Regions from separate parts of the Pradoshia sp. Z3_51 genome, predicted to be linked through region 2. Evidence: predicted binding sites of a transcription regulator. Region 2 holds the regulator's gene; the other holds the start of a gene.
The links. Region 2 encodes Rex, which represses fermentation and respiration genes when NADH is low (regulators of the CRP and FNR family bind a similar motif). Its sites were predicted from a motif close to TTGTGAAATATTTCACAA; they were not measured.
Positions count from the first base shown of each region.

Region 1 (7,864 bases), on a different contig from region 2:
ACCGCTTCATCTTCAGATTTCAAGAAATAGTGTTTCACTAAATAATTAATCATAATGTAGAGCAAATATACAGCTCCAATTGCTTGTATTTGCCATAAATCTACAAGTAATGAAATCAGGAACAGGGAACCGATCCTAAAGACGAACGCACCAATTAGTCCATAAAACAAAGCTTTTTTCTGTTGTTCCTTCGGAAGATGTTTAACCATTACAGCCATTACGACTGCGTTATCGGCTGCAAGAATTCCTTCAAGTCCAATTAACACCAATAATACCCAGGCGTACTCTAAAATTATTGCCCAATCCATAAGTAAACCTCCTTTTATTTTCCAAACCAACAAAAAAGACCCATGCCAAAAAAGTAATTCTTTTTTGACAAAGGTCTTGCTAGACATTGTAAAAATGCCAACAAAGCCGATGGTAAAAACCACGTACTGACGACTTTGTTTTAGGTTTCCCTAACGCTACTCCCCTTTGAAAGGTTTGTATGAAGTTTGTATACCTATTATATTGGCTTCTGGATACAAGCGCAAGTATTAACTCATAGATAGTATTTATTTTGATAGTTTTATTAATTTCAGATATTCCTTGATTACCTTCATCATCGATTTCCTTTTGCCAAAGTAGGCTGTTAACAGTGCATGGAAATGTTCATATTTCCCTTCATAAGGATACCACTGAATCTCCGATTTTTTGAGGCCCATATCTTCCATTACTGCTTTTTCATGACAAAATATACGAAGACCCTGATCCCCATGATACCTGCCTATTCCGCTTTCTTTAACTCCGCCAAATGGAAGATTATTATTGGCAACTGTTATTAAAACATCATTAATTAACACAGCACCTGACAAAAGCTTCTTAGCTGTCAGCCGTCCTTTTTCCTTATTTGTTGTCCAAACACTTGCATTTAATCCGTATTTGGAATGATTAGCGGCTCGTATAGCTTCATCTTCTGTTTCAACAGTCAGTATAGGCAGAACCGGACCAAATGTTTCCTCCTGCATCACAAGCATATCCTCTGAAACATTTGTTAAAACAATCGGCTTAATAAACATGGAATTTTCATTCCATTCAGAAGGCGGATCACCAGTCAGGAGAGTGGCGCCTTTTAATAGGGCATCTTCAATATGCTCTCTTACAATAGATATTTGCTGTATTGAGGTCATAGAACCGATATCTGATTCTTTTCCATTTCCTTGCTTTAATTGATTAACAATTGGAAGTAACTCCTGTAAGAATGGCTCAAGCGCCTCTCTTTGGATAATCAATCTCTCTACACTCATACAAACTTGACCGCTATTTGTAAATGCTCCCCAAACAGCCCCCTTTGCTGCACGCTTATAATCAGCATCACTAAACACAATCATTGGATCCTTTCCACCGAGCTCAAGAGTGGTTGGGATAAGATCTCGTGCTGCTATTTCCTGAATAATACGTCCCGTACCTACAGACCCTGTAAAAAAGATATAATCAGGCTTTTGCTTCGTAAGACTGGCACCAAGTTCCTTACCGCCATGGGCTACTTGAAAAACATGATCAGGAAATCCAGCTTCTTTAAACAATGTTTCAATTAACTTACCCACTGCCGGAGTAACTTCTGATGGTTTCAAAATAACCGTATTACCGCCTGCAAGCGCGGATACAACAGGAACCATAGCCAAAAGGAATGGATAATTCCATGGTGAGATAACAAGCACAGAGCCTCTTGGCATATAATGAATACTCGATTTATGACCCATTAACAAAAAAGGTGTACGAACCTTTTGTGCCTTAAATGTTTTTTTCGCATGTTTTTCAATATGACTAATAGCATCGAGGGCAGGCATGATATCAGCCACTAATGCATCTGTTTTGACTTTCCCTGTATCCTTTGAAATGAGCTCAGCAATTTCATCAAGTCTATTCACAATCGTATGCCGCAACTGCTTTAGATAGCGTAAACGTTCGTCTATATCTAATTGTGACCACGAAAGAAAAGCCCCTTTGGATTTATTCATTATTTCACCAGCTTGACTAGCCGGCATCTCCTCATACTGCATAATCAGTTCTCCCGTTGCAGGAGCATATACATTTACCATTTCTTTCAAGGCTTCCAACTTTGTTCCTCCTCTAATTATGTAATCTCTATATGAAACGCCCGATTGTTCTTATTGGCTCTATAATATTCAACCATTGGCACTACACCTTCCTTAAAATCAGGACATACAATGCCTCCTTCAGCTAAATCAGCCTGTGCCTGTACACAATCAAATTCTCCTTTCCAGGTGAAATAATCAAGTGATTCAACTTCCACACCCAGAAACTTTCTTATTGGCTTGATTGATAAAGCCATTTTCGTCAGCCCGAACGGCAAATACCCAATTGGTCGTTTTCCATTATACCCTTTCAAAAACAACTTATAAATATCTGTAACCGTATATGGATTAGGATCCGTTAAATGATATGTTTTTCCAGCACCTTTAGGGCTTAAAGTTAAATAAGCTGTTGCTTTTATTATATAGTCAACAGGAACCAAATTGATCACACAGGTTGACTTAGTTATATTAGGGATAATTGGAAGGTATCTGATTCTGTCGAGGAAATTTAATATAAAATATGGGCCGTCAAATTTAATGGTTTCTCCAGTTAGGGTATTTCCTTTTACGATACCCGGCCGAATGACTGTAACAGGAACATGATCCATAATCTTTCGAACAAGGACTTCTGCTTCATATTTGGTTTCTTCATAATAATTTTTAAATTTATCTGGTTTAATTAATTCATGCTCATACAGCTTTCCTTCACGTCTTCCAGCTACATAAGCTGTACTAAAATAGGTATACCTCAATAGGTTAGGAAGGGTCAATACATAATCATTTACATTGTGTGTTCCATCGACATTCACCAAATAGGCTATATTTTTTGGAACAGCTAAATCATAAATCGCAGCTAAGTGAAAAAAATGGGTAATTTCTCCCTTTTTGAAACCGCTTTCTTTTTTACTGATGTTTAAACCGGGTTTGGTGATGTCTCCTTCAATAAGGATAAACTGATTTTCATCTAAATTGAACTCGTTTATAATTTTTAATCTTTCACTGACAGCCTTATGCCACACAGACGGCAGTACAATAGCAATCACTTTATTAAATAACTGATCCTGTTTTTTTAGCTCTCTTATTAGTTGATTTGAAATAAAACCTGGAAACCCGGTAAAAAAATAGACATGTTTCATTGTTTCACTCTCCTAATCTTCTTTCCACTATTGTAAGAATATTTAGAAAAATATGTCAACGGTTAATTGTTATATAACAGAAAAAAGCAGGATTTAACCCTATATAGGCTAAATCCTGCTTAAATTTAGTTAACGTTCGTGCTGATCCATTGGATTATATAGTTCTATAGAAGGATTTTTTTCCTGGAACCAACGCAGTGCAAAGTCATTTTCGAATAAGAAAGCATATTGATCATAGCGATCGCGTACCAAAAGACTTCTTGAACTTGAAAGCTTTTCATCGATTTTTTCATTCGTTGTCCAACGGGCAATCTTGTCACCCATTCTTTCCATGATAACTTCTGTATTATACTCATTTTTCATACGGTGCTCAAATACCTCAAACTGTAACTGTCCGACTGCTCCAAGAATATAGGATTCAATCCCAACTGTTTTAAATAATTGAATGGCACCTTCCTGTACAAGCTGATTAATTCCCTTGTGAAAATGCTTTTGTTTTAATACATTTTTAGCGCTGACACGTACAAACATTTCAGGTGTAAATTGTGGCAGACGTTCGAAAGAAAATGCTTCTTTTCCTGAAGTTAGCGTATCACCAATCTGATAGGTTCCTGTATCATATAATCCGATAATATCTCCTGCTACTGCTTCAGCAATATTGTTTCTTTCCTCTGCAAGAAATTGTGTTGAATTATTAAGTTTCATAGGCTTGCCTGTTCGGCTTAATTGAACAGTCATCCCACGTTCAAACTTACCTGAGCAAATGCGCAAAAAGGCAATTCGGTCACGGTGCATCGGATTCATATTTGCTTGGATTTTAAATATAAATCCTGAAAAAGTATCCTGAACGGGTTCAACCGGCCCCACGGATGATGGTCTTGGCTGAGGCTTTGGCGCAAACTCTAAATACGTATCCAAAAATGTCTGAACGCCAAAATTAGTAAGGGCACTTCCAAAGAATACAGGAATTAATTCACCATTTCTGACTTTTTCACGCGAAAATTCATTTCCTGCTTCATTTAACAATAACACTTCTTCCAATGTTTGCTCATATAAAGGAGACTCAACAATAGAGTGATTTTCATCTTCTACTTCGCCTTCTTCATTCAATTTTAAGTATCTCTCTTCATCTTCAGCCTTAAACATTTCAATTCGGTTATAATAACGGTCATAAATACCGAAGAAGTCTTTACCCATCCCGATTGGCCAGTTCATTGGATAGGATTCTATTCCAAGCACTTCCTCCAACTCAGCCAATAGCTCAAGCGGCAATTTACCTTGGCGATCCATTTTATTAATAAATGTGAAAATAGGAATTCCTCTCATGCGACAAACCTTAAATAATTTCAATGTTTGTGCTTCAATCCCTTTGGCAGCATCAATAATCATAACTGCGCTATCAACAGCCATTAATGTACGGTACGTATCTTCACTGAAATCTTGGTGTCCAGGTGTGTCGAGGATATTAACACGGGTCCCATTATAGTCAAACTGCATAACACTAGAGGTTACGGAAATTCCACGCTGCTTCTCAATTTCCATCCAGTCGCTTGTCGCATATTTACCGGTTTTACGTCCTTTTACAGTTCCAGCGTCACGGATTGCGCCACCAAATAAGAGCAACTTTTCTGTTAACGTCGTTTTACCTGCGTCAGGGTGAGAAATAATTGCAAAGGTTCTTCTTGATTCTATCTGTTCTTTTAAATTTGTCATGTAAGCCATCCTTTTATATATAGTAAAACTTCATAAATCTATTCATCTTGGATCTACATCTCCAATGATACTTTGATGTTGTAAAAAGAAAATAACCACTTTAACAATTCTTATTAAAATCAAAATCCATCTTATCAAATATACCATGTAAAAAAATAATATGTGAATAGGCGAATCATAAGTTTTAATCAAACAGTCATATTTTCTCATATGTAGTGAATTACAGTCAATTAGTGTCCGTTTAAGTATTTCGCAATTCTTTGGGGCAAGGTAAGATAACATAAAAAAAACGAGCATTATTGCCCGTCCTTTAAGCTACTTTTTTCTTATTGGTTAATTTTTTTGTAATATAGCTGATCACGAAAGGTGCAGCTGCTGCAATAACTCTTTTTAAGATTTTACTTTTCAAGATAATCACCATCCTTATACTTACCTTACCCGTATTCGGTGGAAGATAATCACAAGATTTACGCAAGTTTACCTTATTTGAATAAAAGAGGCTATCAGAAAAGTGAATAATTTCACAAGCTTATTGATTAATTATAGAAGTCATAGTAGTTTATTTAGTAGACGTTTTTTCAGCATAGGAGGAATTTAACATCATGGAAGAACAAGGATTACAGTATTTAGTTGCCCTTGCAAAGAAAAAGAAAAGGCTGTTAGACCATTTTCCTCTTCATTATTTCTTAAGAGCGATGATGGCAGGAATATTTGTAGGGTTTGTAATCATTACCTGCTTTAGAACAGGAGAATATTTCAGGGTAGCCGACTCACCTTTTGCATACCTATTCCCGGCACTTTTCTTTGGTATCGCATTAATACTCATTATTTACGGTGGGGCAGAGCTATTTACCGGTAATACCGCTTATTTCACTGTCGCTTATATGCGTAATGAGGTAACTCTCAGAGATTTAGGCCGAAACTGGGGCGCTTGTTATCTTGGCAATGCTGTTGGGGCAATCTTCTTTGCCATTTTATTTTACCTTACAGGCATATTCAGCCACATTCCAAACGAGCATTTAATGCACGAAATTGTTTCTTATAAAATGCATGGATCTGTTTCAGCTTTATTCTTTAAAGGAATCCTTTGTAACTGGCTTGTTTGTTTAGCTTGTTACTTGCCTAGCCAAGTAAAAGGTGACGGAGCTAAAATGGCAATGATGATTGCAGTTGTATTTTTATTCTTCTCATCAGGCTTTGAACATAGCATTGCAAACTTATCATTATTCTCAATTGCATTAGTATCACCACATCCTGATACCATTACAATCGGAAATGCCATCTACAATTTGATTCCTGTTACTTTGGGTAATATTGTCGGTGGAGCAATATTTGTAGGAATGTTATATCAGTTCTTAAGTAAATCAAGCACAAAGCTTCAATTACAGGACAACATGAATAAAATCTCTGAAATCACTGAGAAAGAAAATACAAAATAATAAAGTGAACCAAGAAAAAGAAGACCAATTCATAAAGTTTGAATTGGTCTTCTTTTAATTTCAGCTCATGACGGCCTCTTTATGAATGTGAATCAATTGATACTCCTCATGCGACAATGTTTCCTCCAACAAATCCAATAAATGATAATGATGAGTGAAAAAGATAACTTGAGTTTTTTTCGATAATTCTTTTAAGATAGATAACGTAATTTTTGAACGTTCATTATCAAAGTGAACAAGAATATCATCGACAATAAATGGAATAGGTTCATTTTCCTCACAATATTTTTCTATGCTTGCAACTCTTAAGGATAAATACAATTGATCTTTTGTTCCATCACTCATCGCGTCTATTCCAATTTTCTCGTTATTTCTTAAACCCAGTAGTACTTCTTCATCCTTTTCATTATAATCAACAGTCAATCCTTCAAAGGAGTTCAGTGTTAATTTTGCAAACAGTTTTGATGCTTTTGTTAAAATCGGATTTTGATTTTCGGAACGGAAATATTCTATTCCCTTCTGTAATACAAATGTAGCTAATTTTTTTTGGACATATTGATCGGTCAATTCTGCGAGCTCAGCCAGGATACTTTCTCTTTCTTCTGCGGCCTGAACAGCTGCATATGAATTTCCCTTAATCTTTTCTTCATATTCTTTTCTGCATACACCAAAGATTTGGTTCTGTTCCGTTCTTTTCTCTTCCAAATCTGCAAGCTCTGCCTTTAATTCTGCCATTTCACTTTCCATAAAATCTAAATCAAGCTTGTCTATTTCATCCTTCATTTCTTGAATCGATAAGCCATTGCCAATCTCAAGTAACACCTTCTCCAGATTGATCAGTTCTGCAGACAGCTTTTGCTTTTGTCGATATTTATCTTCAATAATTTGCATTTCCTCGATGGTCTTTACACTTGCTGTCTGTAACAATTCATCAAGACGATTAAGCGCCATCTCTTTCTTATCCTTCGCTAACCGATATTCTTTTTTCCGTTTATCCAATTGTCCTTGCCATTCGAGTTGATTTTGCTTACACTTTTTCTGCTCCTGCAACTGATTCGTTAAATCATAGATAAAGGATTGGATATTTATTGGTTCAGGTAACTGTAACGTGTTAGCTACAATTCTGATATGATCTACATAATCCTGTACAAATAACATGCCAGCTTTTGCTTTGCTATTGATATCTGCCCATTCATCATACGTAGTAGTCAATTCATTGTACTTATCAAGCCTTTCCATTGTGTAATCAATCGGAGCCTGACTTTCAACTTGCAAGGGTTTAGTAGCATCCTCCCATGCTTCTCTCCAATTGACTAATTCACTTTGCTTGCTCGCCAGCTCCTGCTCGATTTGTTTAAGATCAGCAGCCTTGCTCTTCCACTCTTTTTCCAATGAATTCTTCTCATTGAAACGCTCTGTTGCTAAATGGACTACTCTATTTGCTTCTCTTATTAAGTCTGTGAGTGTCCATTCTGACACTTGAGTATCTAGATCATCG
Region 1 covers NZ_JBZAJC010000002.1:166,955-174,818, reverse strand. Annotated here, with positions in the region: gene AC4BHA_RS04440 (TerC family protein) at 1-308, opposite strand, end outside; yybP-ykoY riboswitch at 390-485, opposite strand; gene AC4BHA_RS04435 (aldehyde dehydrogenase family protein) at 555-2,099, opposite strand; gene AC4BHA_RS04430 (SDR family oxidoreductase) at 2,117-3,214, opposite strand; gene AC4BHA_RS04425 (peptide chain release factor 3) at 3,344-4,927, opposite strand; gene AC4BHA_RS04420 (formate/nitrite transporter family protein) at 5,530-6,366, shown strand; gene AC4BHA_RS04415 (AAA family ATPase) at 6,427-7,864, opposite strand, start outside.
Region 1: a site for Rex is predicted at 5,437-5,454, ahead of AC4BHA_RS04420 (formate/nitrite transporter family protein). Genes of this name have one in related genera too.

Region 2 (7,864 bases):
CTGAGATATGAAAAAAATAATAGAAGCTTAGGCGATCAGGCAAGTGTGGGAGCTTCGATCGGCTGGGCAATTGGCGGAGTATTTCTTGCTTTGTTTTCACAATCTATAGCTGGTAATATCGAACGAATTATTGGTATTCCTACCGGGTCTGAAAATACACAGAATATACTCGGTCTCATTGAGGCAGTACCGCTTGTTATGGTAGTCAGTTCTGTACTTGGGCCATTTTTAGAAGAGATTGTCTTTAGGAAAATTATCTTTGGCACATTACACAAGCGATTGAATTTCTTCCTGAGCGCGTTAATCAGTTCACTGATCTTTGCCGTTGCTCACATGGAATTTGTACATATCCTGCTTTATACAGCAATGGGATTCACATTTGCTTATTTATATGTTAAAACAAAGAGAATCCTTGTTCCTATTTTTGCCCACATTACTATGAATACATTAGTTGTAATCGTACAATCACTTTACAAAGATGATATATTAAAAAATATGGAAGAGCTTAATAAAGTTCAAAGCTTTATCGGAGGTTTGTTATGAGACGTTCACCGTTGTATATGGCAACGACTTACTTAATTTTAGGTGCTATTTTTATATTTTTTGCTGTTCAAAATGTATCACGCAGCGGTTGGGATTTCTTTACCTATTTCCTGATCATACTGGCTACACTTGATGTTGGTTCAGGAATCCGCTTGGTGATGATTCATAAGCAAATAAAGAAAATGAAAAGTGAAAAACCAAAAGAATAACAAAAAAAATCTCGGAGGGAAAACCTTCGAGATTTTTTATTCTGTATCTTCCGTATTTCCGGATGGATAATGTTTAAGAAAATATACTAATGATTGCAATTCGACTGCAAGGTCAATATGATGGACACGAATGCTGTCTGGCACATTCAGACGTGCCGGTGTAAAGTTTAAAATAGCCTTAATGTTCGCAGCCACTAAACGATCTGTAATAGATTGGGCAACCTGTGATGGAACTGTTAAAATAGCTACACTAATATCTTGCTTTTCAAGTTTTTTCTCCAGTTCATCCATATGATAGAGCGGAACATCCCCTATAAGGGTTCCTACTTTATCAGGAGAAACATCAAACGCCATTTCAATCTTTGTATTATTATTTTTCATAAAATTATAATTTAAGAAAGCTGTACCTAGATTCCCGACTCCAATTAGAGCTACCTTTGTAATCTCATCTTGATCGAGAGTTTTTCTAAAGAAGGATAATAGATAATTAACATTGTAACCATACCCTTTTTTACCTAAAGCACCAAAGTACGAGAAATCTCTTCGTATAGTAGCTGAATCTACTTTAACAGCTTCACTTAGTTCTGCGGAAGAAACTCGTAGTTTTCCTGACGCGTGTAGATTTTGTATAAAACGATAATATAATGGAAGTCGTTTGGCTGTAGCCTGCGGTATTTTAGTATTTTCCTGCAAAATTAATTCCCTTCTCCCTATTCTTTCTTGTCAATCGTTACTCCATATATCAAAACTGCCTTTGATAATCCCGACTGGTTTTACCCCCCGGTTTTCCAATGAAAATAGTTTCCTTCAATAACCATTGATTTTTCGATTGCTTTGCACATAACATATAAGGTTAATCAAGTATTGCTGAAACAGCTGTTATTTCTTACTTTCGTTTTTAAGATTATACGAATAATTAATCTATTCATATTTTCAGCTTTTTTCCATATAAAATCAATATCTAATCCTTGGAGTGCCCGGGTACCACATAGAAATTATATCAGAAGTTTTCTTCACTACCATAATTCTAACTATCTTAGCTATGTATAATACGCCGCTTTTTTATCAATGATTCGTTAATTTTATATTCGAGCAAAATACTAGGACTAGCGGTTCTGATTGTTTCCAGGTTACCTCCGCGATACCAATCATATGGGATCTTTCCTGATTAATAAAGCACGTAAATTCACTGAAAGTTTATTCTCCTATTCCTATTCTATAATATTTCTATCATTTTTGGTAATTTTTGTGTGAGTATTCACAAATTTTCTATTAAGTTGCGGTGCTTATCAAGAGTAGGCTACACTTAAGGTATGTACTTCTTGAGGTGAGAATATGATTATTTTACAAGTTAATAATGTATCCAAATATTATGGAGCTGAAGCAATTTTATCTACAATTAAGCTCGAAGTTCAAACGAAAGACCGTATTGCACTTGTTGGCAGAAACGGTGCCGGTAAATCTACCCTGCTTAAAATTATTGCCGGGCACCTTTCACATGACAGTGGCGAGATCTATAAGCCAAAAGATGTTTCGATTGGTTATTTGGCTCAGAATACCGGTCTTCAATCCGACCGCTCTATTTGGGATGAAATGATCTCTGTTTTTGAAGGCTTACAAAAACAAGAAGATGAATTGAGATTATTGGAAAAATCTATGGCTGATCCTTCTGTCTACAATGATGAACAAAAATATAACCGGGTATTAAAAGATTACGATCGTCTCCAGGAGGAATTTAAAAATTCTGGCGGTTACCAAATGGAAGCAGATGTACGTTCTGTTTTACACGGTTTGCGTTTCTCAGATTATGATTATACTACATCTATTAATTCCTTAAGCGGCGGCCAAAAAACCAGGCTTGCACTAGGTAAATTATTATTAACGAAACCTGATTTACTGATTCTGGACGAGCCGACCAACCATCTTGATATCGATACATTAGGCTGGCTCGAAGGCTACCTTCAATCATATCCTGGAGCTATCCTCATTGTTTCCCATGATCGTTATTTTCTTGATAAGGTTGTCCATCAAGTCATGGAGCTTTCCCGAACATCAATTAAGAAATATACAGGGAATTACAGCAGATACTTAGAGCAAAAGGCAGAGGAATATGAACGTAATGCAAAGCTTTATGAAAAGCAGCAGGATGAGATTGCAAAATTAAAAGATTTTGTCCAAAGAAACATGGCCAGAGCATCTACAACTAAACGGGCCCAGAGCCGGCAAAAGGCCCTGCAGCGTATGGAAGTGATGGATCGGCCCTTGGGCGATGAAAAATCAGCTAATTTTACCTTTGAGATTGAAAGGCAAAGTGGTAATGAAGTCCTTCATGCAAATGATTTGTCTATTGGATATGAAGCACCTGTCGCCAGCCACTTGAACTTTAGAATAACTAGAGGAGAAAGCATTGCACTGATTGGTCCGAATGGAGTAGGGAAATCTACTTTATTAAAAACATTGATTGACAGAATTCCAGCTTTGCATGGAGACTTTCAGCTCGGTGCCAATGTGACACTCGGATATTATGATCAAGAGCAGGCTAATCTATCGTCCAACAAAACTGTGCTAAATGAGTTGTGGGATGACTTCCCCAACCAACCTGAAAAGGATATCCGATCCATATTAGGGAACTTTCTATTCAGCGGAGACGATGTAATGAAAACTGTCTCTACCTTGAGCGGTGGTGAAAAAGCACGGCTGGCTCTTTCAAAATTAATGATGCAAAAAGCCAACCTTTTAATTTTAGATGAGCCGACCAACCACTTGGATTTGGACAGTAAATTAGTGCTTGAAAATGCACTGGTTGATTATTCAGGCACTCTCCTCTTTGTATCCCATGACCGTTACTTTATCAATCGAATTGCCGATAAAGTATTGGAAATGAAAGCAGATGGTACAATTGAATACTTGGGAGATTATGACTACTATATTCAGAAAAAACAAGAACAAGCGGAACTCGCTGAACTGGAAAAACCAGCGGATTCTATCTCCAACAATCGCCCTGTTTCAGATAAAACTACTTATCAGGAGGACAAGGAGCTTAAAAAGAAAGAGCGCCAACGCCAAAGACGTATCGCAGAAATTGAAACTACCATTGAAGAACTTGATACACGGATATCCGATTTAAATACACAATTATGTGATCCGGAAATCTATCAGGACCATGAGAAATCATTGGAAATCCAGACAACTCTTACAGCAACTGAAGAAGAATTGGAAGCATTAATGGAAGAGTGGACTTCTCTACAAGACGAATAAATCAAGATAAAAAACCAAGTTAGGGATGACTTGGTTTTTATCAACATTTTTATCCACATTAAAAAAGTTATAAAATAAGGTTTGTTTTGATTTTTCCACATTATCCACAGATTTCAAATCTTTTATCCACAGAATCTGTTGATAACATGTAGTTATCCACAATTATTCGAGTGCTTTTACTTTTCAATCAATTTTTTTACCAATAAAATAAGGCTGGGACAAAAGGTTTCCAGCAACTAAAAAAGCCGAACTATTATAAAGTGCAGTTTAAGCATTATTAATAATAGTTCGGCTTTTTCTATTTAGTTTAATAAAAATTCAATACATCGTTCGGTTTTGGACACAGCAAATTTAGTTATGTCCCAGCCTCATTTTTTATTCCAATATCAATCCTGGATTTGCATTTAAGTCCATGGCAGCTCGTTTGCCTTTTTCAAATGCAATACTACCTGCTGCAGCAATCATTGCTGCATTATCTGTACATAAATAAAGTGGAGGTATAATCAATTCTACTTCCTTTTTGTCTATAAAAGCTTTTTCTAATTTAGTTCTTAATCCTTTATTGGCAGCAACCCCGCCGGCTAACAGTACTTGTTTCACCTGGAACTCTTCTGCTGCTTTTACGGTTTTAGTTACTAAGACATCAATTACACTTTCCTGAAAGCTGCAAGCCAGATCCTCAGGAGCTAACACTTCACCTTTTTGGTTGGCATTATGCAATGTATTTATAACAGCCGATTTTAATCCGCTGAAACTGAAATCATATGAATCCTCTTCTAGCCATGCACGAGGCAGTTTAACTGTTGGCTGACCTTCATGCGCCAGTCGATCAATATGAGGGCCGCCCGGATAAGGTAGCTTTAGCGTACGAGCTACTTTATCATATGCTTCACCGGCTGCATCATCTCTTGTTTCCCCTATAACGTCAAAAGCTCCATGCTCCTTCATCAACACCAGCTCCGTATGGCCACCGGATACAACCAATGCAAGGAGGGGAAAGGAAAACTCAGTGAGAATTCTGTTTGCATATATATGTCCAGCGATATGATGTACATTAATAAGTGGAATTCCATGAGCAAAAGCCAATGCTTTTGCCGCATTTACGCCTATTAAGAGAGCTCCCACTAACCCAGGACCTTCAGTAACCGCAATTCCATCAAGATCATCCCAAGAGATTTCTGCTTTCTCCAATGCCTCTTCAACTACAAGGGTAATTGCTTCAACATGATGCCTTGAAGCAATTTCAGGAACGACTCCACCAAAACGTTTATGGCTCTCGATTTGAGAAGCTACAACATTTGAAAGAATTTCTCGGCCATTTTTTATTACTGCTGCTGCGGTTTCATCACAGCTGGTTTCTATACCTAATATGATTTGATTTTCTTTATTCACCATAATTCCACCCACATTACTAATGCATCTTCCATATTGTCTGTATAATAAAACTTTCTTATGCCACCGTCTTTAAAGCCCAATTTTCGATAGAGACTTTGAGCAGTTTGGTTTCCGATCCGTACCTCGAGAGTCATTCTTTTCACTCCCATGCTTTGTGCCTTGCCCAACATACGTACCATTAATTCTTCCCCGATTTTTTTGCCTCTCCATTCCGGCAATACGGCAATATTCGTGATATGGCCCTCATCGAGGATGAACCAAGTACCGCAATAACCAATTACTTTCCCCTGGTCCTCTGCTACCAAATAATACGCATATTGATTGTTCATCAGCTCATTATAAAAAGCTTCTTTGCTCCATGGCAAAGTAAAAGAAGCATGCTCTACCTCAATCACACTATCAAGATCCTCTATAGTCATCTTACGAAATGTAATCGTCTGATTCATTACTCTTCCCTCTGTTTCTCTTGAGCTTCTAACCATTTCGCCTCAGCTTCTGCTAAACGTACGTAATTGGGGACAAAGGTGTGGATATCATCACCAGGCAGATTCATGCCATGCAATGCTAATTCACCCGGCCTGGCCTGATGCAACGATAAAGGTGCCATAATAGCCTTATCTCCAAGAATTTCTGTTAGGGCCTCGATATGAATAGGAACATCATTGCCTATGAATAGTATAGGTTGATTGAGTGATTTTAAATGCTCAGCCCACTCAATGGCCAACACATTCTGGTCTTCCTCCAATCTAACTAACTCTCCATTATCCCATTTAAAAAGACTTGTATAAATCTGTCCCCTTCTTGCATCAAACAGTGGACATACCAAACCATTGAAATATCTGCCATTCAGGGCAAGCGCCTCTAAACTTGATACGCCTGATAATTGAATGCCTAGACTCCAGGCCAAAGACTTGGCAATCGTTACGCCAATTCTTACGCCGGTATAAGAACCTGGCCCCTTTGCCACCACGATTTTATCAAGGTCTCCTGGCTTAAGCCCGCATTCCTTCAAAATTGCTTCTATGGAAGGCATCGCCCGTACTGAATGGTTTCGTTTTGTAAATGTTATTTGCTCTCCGATAATCCCTTTTTCATTAGCAACAGCCACTCCCAGGACATTCGTAGATGTATCAATTGCTAATACATTCATTAAAATATCTCCTCACATAGCTTTTCATAAAATTCACCTTTTGGTTCAGCTACAATTCTCCGTCTATCATTCCCATCATGATATAAATATAAGGTCAAAAGCTCTTCCGGCAATTGTCCTTTTATCAGATGAGCCCACTCGACGATCGTAATTCCTTCACCTTCAAAATATTCTTCAAACCCGAAATCTTCCTCTTCATTTTCAATTCGATAAACATCCATGTGATAAAGTGGAAATTTCCCTTTATATTCTTTCATAATGGTAAAGGTCGGGCTATTTACATTTCTTGTTACACCAATTGCTTTAGCAATTCCCTTGCTAAATGTTGTTTTGCCTGCACCTAGGTCTCCCTCAAGCGCAATTACAGATCCGGGAATCAGGCGACTTCCAATTTCCTCTGCCAGCTTCCTGGTCTCTTCTTCACTATTACAAATTCTCATATATTCGATCACAGTCATTCACCATGCTTTATATTTTATTATTAAAGTTTACATTATTTTAGTGTGTAAATCCAATTTCGTTTTTTTAGGTTAGCGCAAGGTTAGAAATATGAATTTGGTAATGGAATATCTGACTCTTTACGTATAAATTTATTGCTTGAGATGAGGTCTTGGCTACTACAGATTTGCTGTATACTTCGCATAGCTTTAATACAGTGTGACACGGCTTCGGTACGACTACGCCGACCTTTAAGGTCCTTGCCTTGGGATAGATCACCGCGGGGCATAGGTCGGGCATAGGTGCCTCATAGGCGGAGCATAGTTGCTTTTCTACACACTTCACCCACCTTTCAACCACCTTTACCCTGGTATACGTCGGGCATAGGTGTTCCATAGGTGGAACATAGCTGCTTCCCTCCATACTTCACCCACCTTTCAACCACCTTTACCCCCGTATAGGTCGGGCATAGGTGCCTCATAGGCGGAGCATAGCTGCTTTCCTACACACTTCGCCTACCTTTCAACCACCTTTACCCCGGTATAGATCGGGCATAGGTGCCTCATAGGTGGAGCATAGCTGCTTTCCTCCATACTTCGCCTACCTTTCAACCACCTTTACCCCTGTATAGGTCGGGCATAGGTGATCCATAGGTGGAACATAGCTGCTTTCCTACATACTTTACCCACCTTTCAACCACCTTTACCCCAGTATAGTTCGGGCATAGGTGTCCCATAGGTGGAACATAGCTGCTTTCCTACACACTTCGCCTACCTTTCAACCACCTTTGCCCGGGTATAGGTCGGGCATAGGTGTCCCATAGGTGGAACATAGCTGCTTTCCTACACACTTCGCCTACCTTTCAACCAAT
Region 2 covers NZ_JBZAJC010000012.1:81,380-89,243, forward strand. Annotated here, with positions in the region: gene AC4BHA_RS16505 (CPBP family intramembrane glutamic endopeptidase) at 1-543, shown strand, start outside; gene AC4BHA_RS16510 (YdiK family protein) at 540-752, shown strand; gene AC4BHA_RS16515 (redox-sensing transcriptional repressor Rex) at 789-1,448, opposite strand; gene AC4BHA_RS16520 (ABC-F family ATP-binding cassette domain-containing protein) at 2,088-4,010, shown strand; gene tsaD (tRNA (adenosine(37)-N6)-threonylcarbamoyltransferase complex transferase subunit TsaD) at 4,386-5,405, opposite strand; gene rimI (ribosomal protein S18-alanine N-acetyltransferase) at 5,399-5,851, opposite strand; gene tsaB (tRNA (adenosine(37)-N6)-threonylcarbamoyltransferase complex dimerization subunit type 1 TsaB) at 5,851-6,555, opposite strand; gene tsaE (tRNA (adenosine(37)-N6)-threonylcarbamoyltransferase complex ATPase subunit type 1 TsaE) at 6,555-7,013, opposite strand.